DNA from 4 places in the Methylobacterium sp. TK26 genome. Region 1 is predicted to be linked to each of the others. Evidence: riboswitches for the same ligand, from Rfam matches in the RefSeq annotation. Region 1 holds a riboswitch; each other region holds the start of a gene.
What was found. A riboswitch is a leader RNA that binds a small molecule or an ion and turns the genes downstream of it on or off. The one in region 1 is predicted to bind cobalamin.

Region 1 (4,955 bases):
GTCGAGGTCGTCCGCGTTCCGATCGAGCCGGACGCGTTCGCCCTATGGTGCGCCCGCGACGGCGGACAGCCGGACGCCGCCGCCCGGTCCCGCTATGCCGCCGAGGTTCTCGGCCGGGATGGCTAGCAGCCCGCCGGCCCCTGAATCGGCAACGCGCAGCCACAGATCCCGCAAGGGCGGCGGACATGAGCGCCGGGAACGGCGGCGATCCGGCCTGCGTTCCTCACGCCCCCGCCCGATCCGGAAGGACGCCATGAACGCCCTGAAGCCCCTCGCGCTCGTCGCCCTGCTCGCCTGCGGCCTCGTGGCTTGCGACGACAAGAAGGCGCAGAACAACACCCCCACCAAGGCCGACACGACCAAGATGGAGCCGCAGACCGACCAGTCGGCACCGCCGGCCCAGGCGCCCAAGCCGTAGGGCGCCCGGTCAGAACCGACCGGCGATGGTCAGGCGCACGGCGGTCGGCTCCACGGGGTGGAACACCCGGTCGATCAGCCCCTCGGTCGGCTCGCCGGGCAGGCGCGAGACGTAGGCGTAGGTGACCTGGTCGGACCGGCTGTTCGTCAGGTTCAGCACATCGAGCGAGACGCTGACCCCGTTCTCGAAATTGTAGCCGACCCTTCCGTTGAGGAGCGCCGTCGGGCGCGAGCGGATCGCATTGTCCTCGATCAGCGGGCGCGGCCCGAAATAGCGGAAGCGGAGCGACCCGAACCAGCCCAGCGGCTCGCCGAAGGTGATGCCCGCCGAGGCGATGGTGGTCGGCGCCTCCGGCACCCGGTTGCCCACCGGATCGACATCCGAGAACCGGGCATTGGTGATCGTCAGGTCGCCCTCCAGCGAGAGCCAGGGCGTCACTGCGTAGCGGTTCGTCCATTCGACGCCGAAGCGGCGGGTCGGGCGGCTCGGCTCCGTCGTGCCGGTGTCGCCCTGGAACAGGTTCTCGGAGGCGAAATCGAGCCGGAACAGGGCAAGGCTCGTCTCCAGGCCCGCGATGGAGCGGTTGCGCAGGCCGATCTCGTAGCCCGTCGAGGGCACGAGGAAGGGCGAGCGGGTGGTGGCGAACAGCGAACTCGTCGGATCGACGGTGGCGGTCACGCCGCGCACGTCGTTCGAATGGAAGCCGCCGCCGTAATTGAGGTACAGTTCGGTGTCGCACCATGGCCCGAGCACGAGGCCGAGCTTCGGGTTCAGAACCGCGTCCCGCGCCTTGCCCGAATTGGCCGGCGTGTCCGAGACGACGCTGGCGTAATAGCCGTCCGCACGGAAGCCGAGGCTGGTGCGCAGCCAGTCGGTCCAGCGCACGCGGTTGTCGAAGTAGAACGCCCCGCTCGTCTCCAGCACCCGGTCGTCGAGGATGCCGGAGCGGAACTGCCGGTTCGTCGTGTTGAACAAGCCGACGCGGATCGAATCCGTGCGGGTCTGGATCCCGACCTCGTTCTCCATCGGCAGCCCGAACAGGTCGCCCTGGAAGATGTGCAGCGCCTCGCCGCCGCTGATGATGCGCTGGTCGAGCTGGTGGAACTGGTCGCCATTGACCGGGTCGTTCAGGAAATAGGTGAAATCGTTGAACAGGTTGAGCTGCGAGCGGACCAGGTAGGCCGAGGCCCGCGTCACGCCCGTGTCGTCCGTCGCGCTGAACCGGCCGGAGAGGGAGAACCGCGAGGTGTCGCCGCCATCGGTGGGGTTGAGCGTGCCGTAACGGTCGAGCTGGCCGGAGACGACGGCGCGTTCGGGGATCTGGTTGGTGGCGGTCCAGCGGGCGGCATAGGCCATGCCGGTGACGGAGAACCCGTCCAGCGCCGTGCCCTGGCTGTAGCGGGCGACCGTGCTGATCTTGCGCAGCGCATCCGGCACCGCCCAGGGCCCGTCGTAGAGCTGCGCGTCCGCCGCCATGAGGAGGCGGCCCTCGGCCAGCGGCGCCGAGGCGATGGACAGGGCCCGCTTGTAGCCGAAGCTCCCGATCGAGGTGAGCGCGAGGTTTTTGGGGGTGCTGTCGAGATAGTCGATCCGCACCGATCCGGCGGAGGCGAAATCGCCGTCGCGGACGAAATACGGCCCCTTGTGGAATTCCACCGCCCCGACGAGCTCGGGAATCAGGAAGTTGATGTCGGCGTAGCCCTGGCCGTGGGCATGGGTGCGCATGTTGAGCGGCATGCCGTCGAGGAACAGGGCGATGTCGGTGCCGTGGTCGAGGTTGAAGCCGCGCAGGAAGAACTGGTTGGCTTTGCCCTCGCCGGAATGCTGCGTGACGATCAGGCCCGGCACCGCCTCCAGCACCTCGCCGGGGCGCGTCACCGGCCGGCTGTTGATCGCGGCGCCCGAGACGAGGCCGGCGCTGGCGGAATCCACGGTGAGGAGCGGGCCGCCGATGCCGGTGGTGCCGCCGACATAGCCGGCGCTCGCAGCGCTCGCGGCGGGCGCAGCCGGCTCGGCGCTGACGGAGATCTCGTCGAGGGTCGCCTCCAGCGCGGCGGCCGGCGCGGGGAGGGCGGCGAGGCCGGACAGGGCGAGGGCGGCACGCAACGCATGGCGTGTGGGACGGATCACGGGAGCCTCAGGGGCGGCAGTGGCACGTCACCGCGAAGGACTCTCCGCGCCCGGCCCCACGGCCCGGCGCTTCGACACCCGCCAGGACACCCCGCCCGACGCGTTTCGCGTGTGACCACGACTGACGGCAGGTCTCCTGGCTCGCGGGTCGCCGCCCCTGCACCGTCTTCCCGGATGAGACTCATCCAGTGACGTGGTGGTGCCGGGCTCGCCGCTCACAGTTGCGGGGGCAGCCGCGGATTCGGGTCGCCCCGCACCGCGTTCCCTTTTGATCCCCGAGGGGAACCGTCAAAGCCGAGCTTACGGAGAGGCGGCCGGCGGCGTCAACGCGGTCGCCGCCATTTCCCGGGGCACTGTGCTTTCCCGGTCGCGATGAGGCGGGAGCCGTGACTGGTGAAGGCAGGCCCCCTCCGCAGTATCGGCGCCCCGATGACATGTGCGGCGGAGCACGGCGGGCCGGGAACAGCCCCATAACACTGTCGTTTGACCATCATCGCGTTCGTCTCAAGTCGTCAGGAGGGGGCATACTCATGACCGGACAACATTTAATCCGTATCGTAGCCGGGATTTTCGTGGCGGGCACCCTCGCCCTGCCCGGCGGCGCCGGGGCGGCCAACTATACGGGGACCGGCGGCGGGCCGGAGACCACCGCCAACGCGCCCTACCGCTCCTCCGTGGGGCAGACCGTCCCGCCGGGCCGCGCGGCGGCGCCGGAGGTCGATCCCGGATCGCGCACCGAGCGGCAGAAGCGGCTCGACACCGTGCTGGAGAGCATCTGCGACAGGTGCTGAGGGCATTCAGGATTTCGGCGGCGCGCCCGGCCGCCCCTCGTGCCGGTCGCGGTGGGCGGCGGCGCGGGCGAGGAGCAGCAGCGTGACCGGCGTCGTGACCGTGAGGAACACGCCGATCAGCAGGTCGCGCAGGACGAGGCGCCCCTCGATCAGGGACAGGAGTAGCATCGAGCTGCACAGGATCAGCGCCATGCCGAGGGTCGCGCCCAGCGTCGGCGCGTGGACCCGCTCGTAGAAGGTCTTGAGCCGGATCAGGCCGATGGCGCCGGTGAGCGAGAAGGCGGCGCCCGCCAGGGCGAGACCGACGACGACGAGGGCGGCCCAGGCGGGCAGGCCGGCGCCGGTCACTGCACCACCTCGCCCTGCATCAGGAACTTGGCCAGCGCCACCGAGGCGGTGAAGCCGAGCATCCCGACGATGAAGGCCGCCTCGAAATACAGGCCGCTGCCGGTGCGCATCCCGTGCACCACGATCGCCAGCATCCCGTTGAGGTAGAAGGTGTCGAGGCCGAGCACCCGGTCCTGCGCGCGGGGGCCGCGCAGCATCCGCCACGCGGCGATGGCCATGGCGAGCACCAGCATCGCCTGGGCGAGGCCGAGCCCCCAATCGAGGATGGTCGCGGCGCTCATGCGAAGATCTCCATCAGGGGACGTTCGTAGCGGTCCTTCACCCGGCGGATCCATGCCTCGCCGTCCGTGAAGTCGAGGACGTGCATCAGCAGCCGCCCGGTATCGGAATCGTACTGCACCCAGAGGGTGCCCGGCGTCGCCGTGAGGATGACCGACAGGAGCGACAGGGCGAAGGGCTCGCGCAGGTCGAGGGGGATCGCCACGAACCCCGTCCGCCGCGCGCCGGATGACCGCCCGAGGATGATCCGCGCGACGTCGATGTTCGAGCGGACCATGTCCACGAGCACGATCCCCGCCAGCCGGAGGAGGGCGCCGGGGGCCTTCACCCGCACGGGCCGGGCCTGGAGGGCGTTCATCACCGCCGGGACGATCAGGCCCACGGCCAGCGCCAGCAGCAGGCTGCCGGGCGTCACCGGGGTGTTGAGGAGGAGCCACGCGAGGGCGAGGCCGGCGGACAGCCAGGGATGGGGCAGGAGCCTCACGGGGCGGGTCCTCCCAGGACGGCGCGGACGTAATCCTGCGGCTGCGTCAGCCAGCCCACCGTCGCGTCGGCATAGGCGAGCGCCGGCCCGCCCCAGACGGAGAGGGCGAGGCAGGTCGCGAGCAGGCCGGCCAGCGCCGCGACCTCGGAGCGGGCGAGCGTCGGCGGCTTGTCCGCGTCGCGCACCCAGATGTTCAGGATGCCGAGCCGCACCAGCGGCATCAGCGTGAACAGGCTCGACAGGGTGAGGGCGGCGATCAGCCACCAGCCGGCGGGGGAGGGCGCGCCGGCGGCGCCCACGAAGATCGCGAGCTTGCCGACGAAGCCCGCGAGCGGCGGGATCCCCGCCAGCATCAGCGTGCAGAGCAGGAAGCCGACGCCGAGGATCGCGACGCCCGCCGGGATGACGCTGCCGACCTCGACGGAATCCTCGTCGTCGAACGGGTCGCGGTACTCGTCGGCGAAGACCGGCGCGGCGGCCTCGGCCGGGTCGCGCCCGCGCTGGA
Region 2 (4,955 bases), 1.1 Mb from region 1:
CGTCCACCACCGGATCGTACCGGTTGGCATCGAAGCCGAGCAGGTTCCAGCTCTGCTGCATGTGCTGCGGCAGCGGGGCGCTCACGTCCACGGGCTTGCCCGTGCGCGGATGCGGAATCACGATCCGCCGCGCCAGGAGGTGCAGGCGGTTCTGGATGCCGCCGGGCAATTCCCAGTTCTCGACCGAGAAGTATTTCGGGTCGCCGACGATGGGATGGCCGATATGGGCCGCGTGGGCGCGCAACTGGTGCGTGCGCCCTGTCACCGGCTTGAACGACAGCCACGACAGCTTCTGCGCCACCTGATCGACCGTGGCGTAGTAGGTGAGCGCGTGGGTGGCGCCCTCCTCGCCGTGCTTGGCGATGCGCATCCGCGCGTCGGCATCGGTAGGCTCGTCCTTCGCGAGATAGGTCGAGACCCGGCCCTGCTTGACGCGCGGAACCCCGGCGCAGAGCGCCCAGTAGATCTTGCGGGCGTTGCGAGAGCGGAAGCTCTTGGCGAGCGTCGAGGCGGCAAGCCGCGTCTTCGCGATGATGAGGCAGCCCGCCGTATCCTTGTCGAGCCGGTGGACGAGGCGGGGCTTCTGCCCATCCGGCCCGATCAGCGATTCGAGGAGGCCATCGACGTGGCGGACGGTGCCCGAGCCCCCCTGCACGGCGAGGCCGAAGGGCTTGTTCAGCACCATCATCTCCGCATCCTCGTACAGGATGAGGTTCCGCAGGAAGGTGGCGTCGTCCGAATCGCGGGCGGCGTTGCGCGGGCGGTCGTTCGGCTGGTCGAGGCGGAGCGGCGGCACGCGCACGCTCATGCCCGGTTCCAGCCGGTCGTTCGGCTTGGCGCGCTTGCCATCGACCCGCAGCTCGCCCTTGCGGACGATGCTCTGCACGCGGGTGAAGGGAAGCTGCGGAAACCGCGCCGTGAGGAAGCGGTCGATCCGCATCCCCGCCTCGTCCGTCTCCACCGTCAGCGTCTGCACGCCGGAGGCGAGGGTCGCCGAGGCCTCGGCCCGCTGCTCGCGCTTGGTCGGGCCGGGGGGCGGGGGAGGGGCCACGGGAGCCGCCTTGGGCTTCGGCTTCGCCGCCTGACGCGGCTCGGGCGCGGCCGTGGGGATCCACGGCGCGCGCTCGCCCGCATCGTCGCCGCGGGCGCGGGCGGCGCGCTCGGCGGCATCGCGGGCGCTGGTGCGCGGGCCGGTGCGGGCGCGGTCGGCACCATAGGGCGGCTTGCGGCCTGGCCGTCCATCGGGGCGGCCATTGCCGCCGGAAGGGCCGCCGCGGCGGGGAGGTCGTGTGGTCATGATCTTCCTGGAATGCCCGCCGCATAGCATCGCGCGGCGCACCCGGCAAAGTCTTCGCCCGGGAAAGCCCCCGCGCGAGCGTTGACGCGGGGGGAGTGCGTCGCCTAGCGTGGCCGTGACGGTTCCCCTTTCGGGGATCAAAAGGGAACGCGGTGTGGGGCAACCCGAAGCCGCGGCTGCCCCCGCAACTGTAAGCGGCGAGCTTTTCCACCATTCACGTCACTGGGCCAGTTCGCCCGGGAAGACGGTGGGACGGCGACGACCCGTGAGCCAGGAGACCTGCCGTCAGCAGTGGTCACACGCGAAACGCGCCGGGCGGGGTGTCCTGGCGGGTGTCGAAGCAGCGCCCTGAGTGGGGCTGCCGAGGCCTCGTTCGCGGTGACGTGCCACAGCAGCGCGCCCGCGTCCGCCATGCCCGCATCCCGTCCATCCGCAACGGTTCCGCCTGAACTCGTTCGCGGGCCTGGACATGTAATGTTGTTACATTGCATCTGGGGCAAGGCCGGCATCCGCCGCGCCGGAGTCCGTTCACCGATGTTCGTTTTCCGTTCGAGACGCCGCCTCTTCGCCGTCGTCGCCCCTCTCGTCGTCGTCGCGCCTGCCTCCGCGCAGGAGGCCGTGACCCTCGATCAGCTTTCCGTGGAGGGGGAGGGGGGCGTCAGCCTCACCCGCGCCTCGCCCACCGGTCTCAACCTGCGCACGCCCGACCGCACGGCGAGCCGCCTCGGCCTGACGCCGCTCGAAACGCCGGCCAGCGTCGACATCGTCTCCGGCGAGACGGCGCGCCTGCGCGGGCAGGACACGATCGCCGACGCCGTGACGCAGGACGCCACCGGTATCACCACCATCGCCTCGCCCGGCAACGGCAACGGCGCCTTCACGAGCCGGGGCTTCGCCGGGCCAAACTCGATCCAGCAGCTCTACGACGGCACGCGCTTCTATGTCGGCGCCGGCACCGTGACGTTCCCGTTCGATACGTGGAACGTCGAGCGCATCGAGGTGCTGCGCGGCCCGTCCTCCGTGCTCTTTGGGGATGGGGCCATCGGTGGCATCATCAACGTCGTACCGAAAAAGCCGACCTTCGTGCCCATCAACACCGCGCGGGCGGTGGTTGGCTCGGACGGGATCGCGCGCCTCGCCCTCGATTCGGGCGGCGGCATCGCGCAGGCCGAATACGGCGACACCTTCGCCTACCGTTTGAACGTCAGCGGCAACCGGGCGGATGGCTGGCTCAATCAGGCGGGCGACTTCCGCAACCTCGCGGTATCGGCGGCGCTGCTGTTCCGGCCGAGCCCCGACCTCGCCATCACCCTCTCGCACGACCTCGGCTATCAGGAGCCGATGCGCTACTGGGGCACCCCGCTGGTCGAGGGGCGGATCCCGGACCTGATCCGGTTCAACAACTATAACGTCCGCGACCCGAAGATCACCTGGGCGGACAACTGGACCGCGCTGAAGGCCGAATGGTCGCCCACCGCCGACATCACCATCCGCAACACGGCCTACAGGCTCACGAGCCGTCGCCATTGGCTGGACGTGGAGCAATACGCGTTCAACCGGGGCACCGGCCTCGTGGACCGCTCCGACTATTTGGAAATCTACCACAATCAGGAGCAGGTCGGGAATCGCCTGGACGCCACGTTCCGGGGCGCGCTGTTCGGTCGGCCGAACGACGTCTCCGTGGGCTTCGATGTGAACCACATCGACTTCCGGCACACGAACAACTTCTATTTCGACCAGAGCACGAGCGTACCCCTCGTCGGCTACGATCCCGGCCTGTTCCCGCAGAATGGCCGGGCGATCCCGGCCTATGCCACGCAGACCAATCAGGCATCGTTCTTCGCCGAGGACAGGCTGGTCCTCACCGACAAGCTGTCCTTCCTCACGGGCGCGCGCCTCGACCTGCCGACGCTGCAGCGGCAGGACCTCCAGACCGGCGCGCAATTCGAACGCAGCTTCCAGGCGCTCGGCTACCGGTTCGGCCTCGTCTACAACCCGACGCCCGACAGCGCCCTCTACGCGCAATACAGCTACGCCACCGATCCGGTCGGGAGCCTCATCACGCTGTCGCAATCGCTCGCCGGCTTCAAGCTCGCGACCGGTGACCAGATCGAGGTCGGCGCCAAGGGGCTGGCCTTCGACGGCGCCCTGGAATGGACGCTCGCCGGCTACCGCATCGTGAAGGACAACCTGATCTCGCGCCTGCCCGGATCGTCGGCGGTCGGCGTGCAGGTGGGGAGCCAATCCTCGCAGGGCGTCGAACTGGCGCTGGGCTGGCGGTTCACGCCGGGCTGGCGGCTCGACGGCAACCTCGCCCTCCTGCACGCGCAATACGACAGCTTCGACCAGATCGTGAACGGCGCGGCCGTCTCCTATGCCGGGCGGCAGCCCATCGACGTGCCGGAGCGGGTGGCGAACCTGTGGCTCACCTGGGAGCCGACCCGCGACTGGGCCGTGCGCGTGGGCCTTCAGAACGTGGGCGAGGTCTTCAGCGACTTCGGCAACACCGCCCGGCGCCCCGGCTACAACCTCGTGAACCTCGTCCTCGACCGGCAGGTCACGGCGGAGTCGCGCCTGTCGCTGCGGGTCTACAACCTGTTCGACAAGGTCTACGCGATCAGCGGGAACGCGGTGAACGGCGTCGGCACCAACTGGCTGCTCGGACGCCCGCGCTCCGTCGAGGTCGCCTACACGGTGAGCTGGTGAAGGCCGTCGGCAAGCGGGGCAAGCGCTGGCTGATCCTGGGCCATCGCTGGCTCGGGATCGGCACGGCCCTGCTCTTCGCCCTGTGGATCGGCTCGGGGCTGGTGATGCTCTACGTGCCGTTCCCGCGCCTCGACGAGGCGGAACGGCTCGCCCGCCTCACGCCCCTCGACTGGGACCGGGTGAAGGTCGGTCCCGACGCCGCCCTCGCTCTGGTGAGGGCGACGGAAATCCGGCTGGACATGCGCGGCGACCAACCGGTCTATCGCCTCGCTGCACCCGATGGAGGGCGCGTCACGGTCTCGGCCGAGACGGGCGAGCGGCTCGGGCCCATCGGCCCGAACGAGGCCGCGCGCACGGCGGGCGGCGGAGCGGTCGAGCGGGTGTCGCGCGACCAGTGGACGGTCACGGCGCGCTACGATCCCCTGCGGCCCTTCCTGAAGGTGGCCTCCGGCGATGCGGCGGGCACCGAAACCTATGTCTCCGAGCCGACCGGCGAAATCGCCCTCGTCACCACACGCTGGCAGCGCGGCTGGAACTGGGTCGGGGCCGTAATTCACTGGGTCTACCTCACGCCCCTGCGCGCGCGGCCGGAGGCATGGCGGCAGGCGGTGCTGTGGCTCTCCGGCGTCGCGAGCGTCACGGCGCTGACCGGCCTCGTCATCGGGGTCTGGCGGATGCGCCTGCGGCGGCGCTATCGCGGCGGGGCGGTGAGCCCCTATCGCGGCCTCGCCCTCTGGCACCACACCTTCGGCCTCGTCGGCGGAATCGGGCTCGCCGGGTTCATCGTGAGCGGCTGGCTCTCCATGAACCCGAACCGCTGGTTCTCCTCGCTGTCCGTGCCCGACGAGATTCGGGTGGCCTATGCCGGCGAACCCGGTAGCATCGGCCTGTCGCCCGACGACCTCCGGCGAGGGCCGGAGGCGAAGGCCCTGCGCTTCACGGCGATCGGCGG
Region 3 (4,955 bases), 1.5 Mb from region 1:
ACCGCCCGCCACAGGGTCTGCGCCTGCTCCCCCAGGATGTTGCTCGGCGCGGCGGCGAGGCGCACGCCGGCCGCCGCCGCCGCGTCGTTGAGGCCGCGCGCCTCGGTCAGCGTCAGGCCGAGGGGCTTCTCCGAATAGACGTGCCGACCCGCCGCGATGGACGCGCGGGTGACGGGGGCGTGGTTCTCCGGATCGGTCAGGTTCACCACGACCACGCCCGGCTCGGCCAGGAGTTCGGCCAGCGAGCCGAAGGCCCTGTCGCCCCAGGTGCGCGCGAAGGCGGCGAGCCGTTCCGGGTCACGGTCGTAGACGCCGATCAGATCGAGCCCGTCCGCATGCAGATCGAGGCACTGCCGGTACATATCGGCGACATAGCCGCAGCCGACGAACGCGATTCTTGTCCGCCCGGCGCCGTCTACAGCATTTCGTTTACCATTGTCGGAGAAATTAACGCGCAAATGCGGTATTGATCTCACGATATCAGATGCCGACTTTACTTCCGGCTGGAATAAGTCGCAACGGCGTACAAATTATAACTCGCCGGTTATCTATTAATGAACTTCTCAGGGAGCATCGGAGACGGTATGCCCGGAACCGAGCCGGTCGCGGTCAGCGTGGTCATCCCCACCCTGAATCGTCATAAGGCGCTCGAGCGCGCCCTGGGATGCATCCTCGCGCAGCGCCTGCCGCCGGACACGGGGGCCGAGATCGTCGTCGTGGACAACTCCTCCGACGGCAATGCCCGCACCCTCATCGAGCGCCTCGCCGAGGGCGCGCCCATGCCGGTGCGCTACGTCTCCGTGCCCCAACCCGGCATCGCCACGGCGCGCAATGCCGGCGTGGCGGCGGCGCGGGGCGAGTGGATCGCCTTCATCGACGACGACGAGACCGGCGGGCCGCATTGGCTGGCGGCGCTCCTCGCCGTCGCCCGCCGGGGCGCCTACGATGCGGTGTTCGGCCCCGTGAGCGCGCGGGCCGACGACGACCGCGAGATCGGACCCTTCGCGGCCTATTTCGCGCGGGGCGTCACCGCCGAGGACGGGGGAGACGTCACCCACCGCGCCGCCTATCTCGGCACCAACAACTCCCTTTTCGCGGCCTCCGTCTGCGCGATCCCCGGTGGCCCGTTCGAGGAACGGCTGAACAGCATCGGCGGTGAGGACAGCCTGTTCCTGCAGCGCCTCGTCCACGAGGGGCGGCGCTTCGGCTGGGCGGCCGCCGCCGAGGTGACGGAATGGGTGCCCCCGCGCCGTCTCGACTGGGCCTATGTCCGCCGCCGCCGCTTCCTCAGTGGCCAGATCCGCACCTTCGTACATGAGATGGCCTCCCCCCGCCGCCGCCTGGAGGTAGCGCGGTGGATGCTGGTCGGCGTCGCGCAGACCATCATCTCCGGGGTACTGTCGCTGCTTCTGAAGCCGATCAACCCGCCCGCCGCGCGCCACCACCGGATCGCGGCCTGCGGCGGCCTCGGCAAGGTGTTCTGGATGACCCGCTTCCGGGGATCGCTCTACGGGTCCGGGCTCGTCTCGTGAGGCCGAGCCGCCGGGCGCTGCTCGCGGGCGCCGGGGCGACGATCTGGGCGGGCCCCTCCCGTGCGGGCGAGCCGCTGGGCGTGCGAGTCCGCAACGGTGCCGACCCGGTGCCGGTGAGCCCGCTGATCTACGGCTCGGGTGAGATCGGCACCCTCGACGGCGGCCCACGCTCGGCGGAGCTCGACCGGGCGGCCGGCGTCACCCTGCGCCGGTTCGGCGGCAACTTCGCCACGAGCTACAACTGGACCAACAATGCCTGCAACGCCGGCAAGGACTGGCAGCAGGCGAACGGCGATTTCCTGAGCCAGAGCCTCGGCCTGCCCCCCGCCGAGCGCGGCGTGCCCGGCGCGGTGATTGCGGCGATGCACGGCGCCTCGCTGGCGATGGGCGCGCGCAGCATCGTCACCCTGCCGCTCGCGGGTTACGTCGCCGCCGACAAGGACGGCCCCGTCCCGGCCGACCGAGCGGCCCCCTCCCCGCGCTTCGTGCCGGTCTCGTGGGAGGGACGGCGCGACGCCTCCGCGCCCGTGGACCCACGCGTCGCGGACATCCCACACCTCCTGGCGCGGCTCGTCGCCCGCTACGGCCCCGCCTCCGGCGCCACGGGCATTCGCGGCTACATCCTCGACAACGAGCCCGGCCTCTGGGCGACACAGCACCCGCGCATCGTGCGTCAGCCGGTGCGGATCGCGGATCTGCTGGCCCGGTCGATCAAGGCGGCGCGGGCGATCAAGGCCATCGATCCCGACGCCTGGGTGATCGGCCCGGCGAGTTGGGGCACCACGGGGATGGTGAGCCTGCAGAACGCCCCCGATTGGAACGCCTTCCGGCAGCACGGCAGCTTCCTGGCCGCGTATCTCGACGCCTTCCGCCTCGCCTCGGAGCGCGAGGGCAAGCGCCTGCTCGATGCCCTCGACGTGCATTGGTATCCGTTCAGCGAGCGGGGCACCCTGTTCCGCACGGAGGATCCGGCCCTGGCCGGGCCGCTGCTCGATGCGCCGCGCTCCCTTACCGAGCCGGGCTTTCGCGAGGCGAGCTGGGTCTCGCAGGCGCTGCCCGTGTCGAACGAGGGCGGCCTCGCCCTGCCGTTGATGCCGAGCCTCGAACGGCTGACGGCGGCGAACTTCCCCGGCACGCGCACCGCCGTGACGGAGTACAATTACGGCGGCGCGGGCCAACTCGCCTCCGGCCTCGCCCTCGCCGACGCCCTCGCGCGGTTCGCCCGGCCCGAGATGCTGCTCACCGCCCATTGGGGGTCCCTCGCCGGCTGGCTCGGGACGGCCTTCCGGCTCTATCGCAACTACGACGGCCGAGGCGGCCGCTTCCCCGACAACGCCCTGCCCGTCGAGGCCGCGCGGCCCGATGGCCTCACCGTCCGGGCCGGCACGGACGGGGCGAGACTGCATCTCGTGGCGATCAACCGCGCGGCCGAGACGCGGCCGGTGGAGATCGCCTTCGAGCGACCGCTGCCGGCCTCGCGCCTCACGCAGTACGGCTTCGATGCCCGCCATCCCGAGATGGCCGCCCTGGGCGCGGCCGAGCCCGTCTCCGGCGGCACCCTGCGCCTGACGCTGCCGGCGCGTTCGGCCCGGCATTGCGTGGTCGTGCCCGGTTGATCGGGTTGTCGTCGCCGTTGTGCCGGGCACGGACTCCGTCTACACAGGGCGGATGACGGTGCCCCGAGAGGGGTGAAAAGGGAACGCGGTGAGGGCCTGCCCGACCCCGCGGCTGCCCCCGCAACTGTAAGCGGCGAGCGCCTGCCAGCAGCCACCGGAGCGATCCGGGAAGGCGGTGGGCGCGCCGAGCCGCGAGCCAGGAGACCTGCCGTCATCCCGACTTTTCACAACGCCGCCGGTGGGGCGGCTGGAGAGCCCAGATGACGACCACGACGCAGTCCTCGTCCTTTGCCCCCGTCGCCACCCGCGCCAACGAGCGCCTGATGGCGGCCGCGCTGGCGGCGTTCCTCGGCCTCGGCCTCGTGTTCATGGCGGGCTTCTCGCCGGCCATCGCGCTCCACAACGCGGCGCACGATTTCCGGCACGCCCAGAACTTCCCCTGCCACTGACGCGAACGCGCCAGGAATGATCCTTCGCCTTCTGTCGGCGGCGCTGGCCGCCGGCTTCCTCGCGGCTGTCGTCGCCACGGGGCTGCAACTCGCCTTGACCTCTCCCCTCATCATCGAGGCGGAGAAGTACGAGCAGCGGGAGCCCAGCCGCGCGGCACAGGCCCTGCCCCCTGCCCTGCCGATCGTGCTCGCCCATGCGGGCCACGACCACGCGGCGCCCGATGCCGCACCGGAATGGCAGCCCGCCCCCGGCTTCCAGCGCATGGCCTTCACCGGCCTCGCGACCCTCGTCGGCGGCGTGGGCTACGCCCTGATGCTCGGCGCGGTGCTGATCGCGTGTGGCCGCGAGCCGACGCTGCAGACCGGCCTCGCCTTCGCGCTGGCCGGCTTTGCCAGCGTCTCCCTGGCGCCCTCCCTCGGCCTGCCGCCGGAATTGCCGGGGCAGGAGGCGGCGCCGCTTCTGGCCCGGCAGGCGTGGTGGGTGATGACCGCCGCCGCGACGGCGATGGGCCTCTACCTCATCGGCGTGCGCCGGTCGTTCATCGCCATCCTGGGCGGGCTCGTGCTGATCGCCGGGCCCCACATCGCCGGAGCGCCGCCACCGCCCGACGGCGCATCGGAACTGCCGGCCGCCCTCGCGGCGCAGTTCGCCGCGCGCTCGCTCGCCATCGGCGCGGTGTTCTGGGCCATGATCGGCCTCGGCTTCGGCTGGGCGTGGCAGAATGTCGGCCCGGCGAGGCGCCGTCATGCCTGAGCCCGTCACGACCCTTTACGTCTGCACCACCTGCAAGCGCGAGGGCGACGACCCGGAGGGACCCCGCGCCGGGGCACGCCTCCATGCCGAGTTGGCGCGACGGGCCGAGGGCCTGCGCGTCGAGCCGGTGGAATGCCTCTCGGTCTGCAAGCGGCCCTGCACGGTGGCCGTGGCGTCGCCCAACCGCTGGACCTACATCTACGGCGACCTCGACGCGGAGGCCGCCGCGACCACCATCCTCGATGGCCTCAGGGCCTATGCCGGCACCCCGGACGGGATCGTCCCCTGGCGGGAGCGCCCGAAGGAATTCCGCTCGGGCGTGATCGCCCGCATCCCGCCGTTTCCCCCGTTGCCTGAGGCCGCCGAATGACCATCGTCGCGAAGATCCCCTGCACGATCGTCACCGGCTTCCTCGGCGCCGGCAAGACGACCCTCGTCCGCCACGTCGTGGAGAACGCGAAGGGCCGCAAGCTCGCGATCCTCGTCAACGAGTTCGGCGATGTCGGCTTCGACCGCTCGTTCCTCGCCGCCTGCGGCATCGAGGGCTGCACGGAGGATTCCATCGTGGAGCTTCCGAACGGCTGCATCTGCTGCACCGTCGCGG
Region 4 (4,955 bases), 990 kb from region 1:
GTGATGGAGGTGTTCAGGCCGCGACAGCACGGGTCCCCTCCCTCGGCAGCGCCCTTTCGCGCCGCCCCTCCCGCTCGGTGTCGCGCCCATAGCCGTGGGAGCCCAGCCGGATCTGGTCGTCGTGGATCGGCATCGGGGGGCGGCGTGTGACGTGCAGCACCGTCGTTCCGCGCCGACGCGGCTCACGGTGTCGCTCCGGAAAGTTGCGCGTTGTAGAGCCGTTCGAGCGCGAGGTGATCGAGCGCCTTCGGGTCGATCTCCTCGGCGATGCGCCCCTGCGACAGCACGCCGACGCGATCCGCCATCTCGCGCACCCGGTAGAGGTCGTGCGTCGCCATCAGCACCGCCGTGCCTCGCGCCGCCGCATCCCGCACCGTGCCGGAGAAGGCGGCGGAGGCCGACGGATCGAGGCCAGGTCGGCTCGTCGAGCAACAGCAGCCGGGTCTTCCGCGCCAGGGCGATGGCGATGCCGACCTTCTGGCGCATCCCCTTCGAGTAGCCGGAGGCGGGCCTCGACCACGCCTCCATCGGCAGGCCCGCCGTGGCGAGATGGCCTTCGGCCTCCGCCCGGCCGACGGCGAGGCCCGCAAGGGTCGCGAAGTAGCGGAGATTCTCTACGCCGGTCTGCCCCGGATACAGGGCGACCTGTTCCGGGATGTAGGTCGTCAGCGCGCGGGCGGCGACGGGAGACGCCGCAGCGTCAATCCCGCCCACGAGGACGTCCCCCGCCTCGGCCTTCAGGAAGCCGAGGATCAGGTTGATCGTGGTCGTCTTGCCCGCGCCGTTGGGGCCGAGCAAGGCGTAGACCTCCCCCGCCCGCAAGGTGAGGTGGAGACCGTCGAGGGCGGTCCTGGTGCCGAAGCGCTTCGTCACGCCCCGCAACGCCAGCAAGGGCTCGTCCGTCCCCGCCGCCATCAGAAGCGCACCGTGATGGAGCCGGTGATCCGCCGGGGCGAGCCCGGATAGACGCGGAAGACGTTCAGGGAGCTCTCGTAATACGCGGTATCGAAGATGTTCTCGACGTTGAGCGCGACGCGGGCATTGCCGAACTTGTAATAGGTCAGCGCATCGACCGCGATGAAGCCCGGGAGGGTGAAGCCGGTTCCGGCCGCGTCGCCCGCCCGCTCGCCGACGCCCCGCACGCCGCCGCCGATCCCGAAGCCGCGCCACTCGCCCCCCGGTTCGTAGACCGCGAGCAGGCTGCCGGAATGGCGGGGCACGTTGACGAGGGGCGCGCCCACGGGCAGCACGTTGTCCTTGGTCACTCTCGCATCGGCGTAGACGTAGCCGGCGAGCAGCTTCAGCTCCGGCGTGATCTGCCCCTGGGCCGTCAACTCGAAGCCCTGGCTGCGCACGGCGCCCGCCGCGAGCGAGAACCCGGAATTCGCCGGATCGGGCGTTAGCACGTTCTCCCGCTCCACATGGAAGGCGGCGGCGGTGAGGAGCAGGTTGCCGCCGAACAGCTCCGACTTGGCGCCGACCTCGTAGCCGAGGCCGGTCTCGGGCGGCAGCGCCGTTCCGCGCGTCACGGCGGCGGCGTCCGGCCCGATATTGGGCCGGAAGCTCGTGCCGACATTGGTGAAGAAGGCGAGCTCGGGAAGCGGCCGGTAGACGAGGCCCGCCCGGGGCGAGGCCGCCACGTGTGCCTGGTCCACTTGGCTGCGCGGGATGCGCTCCCGGAAGGACTGCTCGAAGATGTCGAGCCTCACGCCGACCAGAGCCCGCCATTCCGGGCTCAGGACGATCTCGTCCTGGGCGTAGAGGCCGGTATTGGTGATGCGCTCGATGTTATTGCGCGGAATGGTGATCGGCGGCAGCGCCTGCCCGTAGACCGGCGAGTAGATGTCGAGGGATAAGGGGCTCGTGCGGAAGTTCGAGCGCAGATAGAGGACGCGGCTGTCGGTGCTCTCCCGGTCCATGCCGAGGAGGAGCGTGTGGCCGATGCCGCCGGTGTCGAACCGCCCAATCAGGTCGGCCTGACCGACCGCCACGTCCCAGCGGTAGTCGCGCATGTTCCGGTCGCGCGAGACGGTACGGTTGTTGGCGGCGATGGCCCGGATCTCGGCTGATTCGCCCTCCAGATCGCCGGTGTTGAAGTAGGCGGCGAGCCGCATCTGCCAGTTCTCATCGAAGCGGTGATCGACGCGGACCTGCAGCGAGTTGTTGTTCTGGACAGTGCTTTGACCGGGCTCACCGAGGAAGCGCGAGAGCGGCAGGAATCCGAGCTGCCGGTTGATCGCGATCACGCCGCGGTCGAAGACGATGCGGTTCTTCACGAACTCGGCCTCGACCGTGATGCGCGTGTCGGGCGTCACCTGCCAACTCACCACCGGAGCCACGAGCAGGCGGTCGCTGTCTACGAAGTCGCGGAAGCTGCCCGCCCCCTGCGCCGCGAGGTTGAAGCGATAGAGGACCGTCCCATCCTCGTTCAGGGCGCCGCCGGCATCGATGGTGCCCCGGGTCAGGCCGAACGAATCGACTTGGTTGCCGAACTCGACGAACCGCTCGGCGGTGGGCTGCTTGGTGATGAGATTAACGAGGCCGCCGGGATCGCTGCGCCCGAACAGGGCCGCGCCGGGGCCTTTCAGAACCTCGATGCGCTCGATGTTCTGCGCGTCGGGCGGGGGCGGCGTACCGCGGTTGAGGGGAAAACCATTCTTGTAGATCTCCGAGGTGGTCACGCCGCGGATCGCGTAACTAAAGATCGACAGACCACCGAAATTGTTCTGCTGGGCGACCCCGGGCAGATAATTGAACACCCGGTCTACGCGGGTGGCGGCGATGTCGGTGATCGCCTCCCGCGGTGCCACGGAGACGGCCACCGGCACGTCGATCTGCGGGGTGGCGGTGCGCGTCGCGCTGACGGCCGTACCTGCTCCGTAGCCCGGCGTTGGGCCGATCAGGCCGATGGTCCCGCGCCCGGTCGCCGTCGTGCGGGCGGTGCCCTCGCCGACCTGCTCGACCGAGAGTTCCTCCAGCGTCACACTTTCCTGCGCACGCACATCCTCGATGGGAAGGCCGGTCGAGAGCACCGCAGCGAAGGCGAGGCGCTGATTGCGACGCCGGGCCCGCGAAGCCCGCGCCGAACGCTGCGTGATTCGTCCGGGTTCGCTCAGGGACGGACGTTGAGAGGTCGCCACCACACACTCGCTGTTGCCGAGCGGGGGCGACGGGAATACGGGCCGCGTCGCCTCCGAGACGGCGACACGGCACGCTCCGTCGGGCACCCCGCCCGAGAGACGTCAACATGCCGAAGGCAGGTCTCCTGGCTCACGGGTCAAAGCCCCCGCCGGACCTTCCCAGTGCAAGCACCAGTGGTCATCGGTGGCGAACGCTCGCCGCTAACAGTTGCGGGGGCAGCTTCGGCTTTGCTTCAAGAAGCTCACCGAATTCCCGTCTTAGCTCCGGGTCGAAACCCGAAGAACCTTGGCCGATCGATACTCGCCATGAACGCCATCGTCGTCAACGGGTGCATGCAACATTGTAACATTGTTGGAATGATTGTGGCATAATAACCACATAGTCGTTCGCAATGTCGGCGATGCCGTCACGTTTGCGCGATGGACTCATCAGAGGCAAACGAGAACTGCTGCGAGAGAGTGTTGTGGCCGGGTCGAAGAAAACAGCCTCGGTCTCGCCGCATCTATTGTTTCAACGTTCCAGCTAGCATCTATCAGCCGCCTCGTCGCCTTCGTAAAAATATTTAGTTATTTGTAACCTCCAAATTTTTTGATGTAATACAATTCTAATCCCCCTGAAAAATTTTTCATAAATATGAAATATGAATTTTAATCTAATACGAGGTATATTAGATTTGCCGTTTTATAATAAGTGAACGGGTATTTTGACTTTTGCAAAGTCCGGCCTGATCGAGGGACACGGATGAACGGCCGGGTGGGGTGGATAGCTGCCCATTTGGTTTAAGACGGCAGCGGACAATTGCGGAAAGCACGAACCATCATTAGTCCAAAGGCTATTGATTAAATTTCTTATTTAATCGCGACGTCAAAAATTGGCGAGTATGACACCGCAGGCATGATATGACTTATCGGTAGATATAGCCGGTATGCCGCCGCCTTTTGTCTTTTTGTATTCATTCTCAACAGACCATAAAAGATAGAACAGACAATTTTCTTAAGGATACCTAACCGCATTCCAGCTGGTAATATGATACGTGAATTATTATCGCCAAAATAATAGACCTTGAGTTCAGTCCAATCAGCTTTGAACTTAGCTTTCCATCCCGAAGCGAAGTCGCCGGACGGCTAACTCATGACCGCTTTTGGGGAGCATCGACGCGGGGCTTGCAAGACTGGGGTGGGCCGAGTGCGAAAGAACTGCTCACGGTTGATTTCGGTCTATCTGCGCCTGAGCCGATTACCATTGAAACCAGACGTTGGCTTGAACGGCTAAGGGCTTTTTGATCGTCGACGCCAGCGCAACGTCGAGCGCCGACCGGAGCCGGCGCGCTCAACCAAACTCCTTCTCTCCAGCGCGAGGCAGGCACTCAAAGCCCGGGTGTTCCGCTCGGTGCTGGGGATACCCGCCCGGATCTTGATGACCGACGTACTCACGAAATCGTCGGTCAGAGCGCTCAGGACGGCCCACTCGTCATCGGTCAATGACGTCTGCCGGTGCGATCTCACGAATGAACATCGACGCATGGATCAGGGAACGGGACCGGGCGGTCGTTGGGGATGCCGCCCGGTCGGATCCGCTTACTCTGCGAGTTCGCGCATGACCTTGATCAGGTCGGACTTGCCCTCGAAGCCGATGCCCGGCAACTCGGGCATCACGATGTGGCCGTCCTGGACCTTCACGCCGTCCGGGAAACCCCCGTAGGGCTGGAACAGGTCCGGGTAGCTCTCGTTGCCGCCGAGCCCGAGGCCGGCCGCGATGTTGAGCGACATCTGGTGGCCGCCGTGCGGGATGCAGCGGGAGGGCGACCAGCCGAA

Region 2: linked by a shared signal. The riboswitch ahead of ACXJ1Y_RS00535 (TonB-dependent receptor) and the one ahead of ACXJ1Y_RS05970 (TonB-dependent receptor) in region 1 are both predicted to bind cobalamin.
Region 3: linked by a shared signal. The riboswitch ahead of ACXJ1Y_RS13270 (CbtB domain-containing protein) and the one ahead of ACXJ1Y_RS05970 (TonB-dependent receptor) in region 1 are both predicted to bind cobalamin.
Region 4: linked by a shared signal. The riboswitch ahead of ACXJ1Y_RS10590 (TonB-dependent siderophore receptor) and the one ahead of ACXJ1Y_RS05970 (TonB-dependent receptor) in region 1 are both predicted to bind cobalamin.

Annotation. Positions count from the first base shown of each region.
Region 1 covers NZ_CM143965.1:1,204,007-1,208,961, forward strand. The annotation lists gene ACXJ1Y_RS05960 (hypothetical protein) at 1-126, shown strand, start outside; gene ACXJ1Y_RS05965 (hypothetical protein) at 254-418, shown strand; gene ACXJ1Y_RS05970 (TonB-dependent receptor) at 428-2,467, opposite strand; cobalamin riboswitch at 2,658-2,853, opposite strand; gene ACXJ1Y_RS05975 (hypothetical protein) at 3,121-3,339, shown strand; gene mnhG (monovalent cation/H(+) antiporter subunit G) at 3,346-3,687, opposite strand; gene ACXJ1Y_RS05985 (K+/H+ antiporter subunit F) at 3,684-3,968, opposite strand; gene ACXJ1Y_RS05990 (Na+/H+ antiporter subunit E) at 3,965-4,450, opposite strand; gene ACXJ1Y_RS05995 (monovalent cation/H+ antiporter subunit D) at 4,447-4,955, opposite strand, start outside.
Region 2 covers NZ_CM143965.1:109,308-114,262, forward strand. The annotation lists gene ACXJ1Y_RS00530 (RluA family pseudouridine synthase) at 1-1,297, opposite strand, end outside; cobalamin riboswitch at 1,400-1,598, shown strand; gene ACXJ1Y_RS00535 (TonB-dependent receptor) at 1,832-4,003, shown strand; gene ACXJ1Y_RS00540 (PepSY domain-containing protein) at 4,000-4,955, shown strand, end outside.
Region 3 covers NZ_CM143965.1:2,745,305-2,750,259, forward strand. The annotation lists gene ACXJ1Y_RS13255 (Gfo/Idh/MocA family protein) at 1-458, opposite strand, end outside; gene ACXJ1Y_RS13260 (glycosyltransferase family 2 protein) at 585-1,532, shown strand; gene ACXJ1Y_RS13265 (glycoside hydrolase family 44 protein) at 1,529-3,148, shown strand; cobalamin riboswitch at 3,188-3,375, shown strand; gene ACXJ1Y_RS13270 (CbtB domain-containing protein) at 3,409-3,597, shown strand; gene ACXJ1Y_RS13275 (CbtA family protein) at 3,614-4,351, shown strand; gene ACXJ1Y_RS13280 (DUF1636 family protein) at 4,344-4,721, shown strand; gene cobW (cobalamin biosynthesis protein CobW) at 4,718-4,955, shown strand, end outside.
Region 4 covers NZ_CM143965.1:2,197,283-2,202,237, reverse strand. The annotation lists gene ACXJ1Y_RS10605 (efflux RND transporter periplasmic adaptor subunit) at 1-30, opposite strand, end outside; gene ACXJ1Y_RS10600 (hypothetical protein) at 183-338, opposite strand; partial or broken gene ACXJ1Y_RS10595 (ATP-binding cassette domain-containing protein) at 475-915, opposite strand; gene ACXJ1Y_RS10590 (TonB-dependent siderophore receptor) at 915-3,032, opposite strand; cobalamin riboswitch at 3,238-3,444, opposite strand; gene ACXJ1Y_RS10585 (mandelate racemase/muconate lactonizing enzyme family protein) at 4,719-4,955, opposite strand, start outside.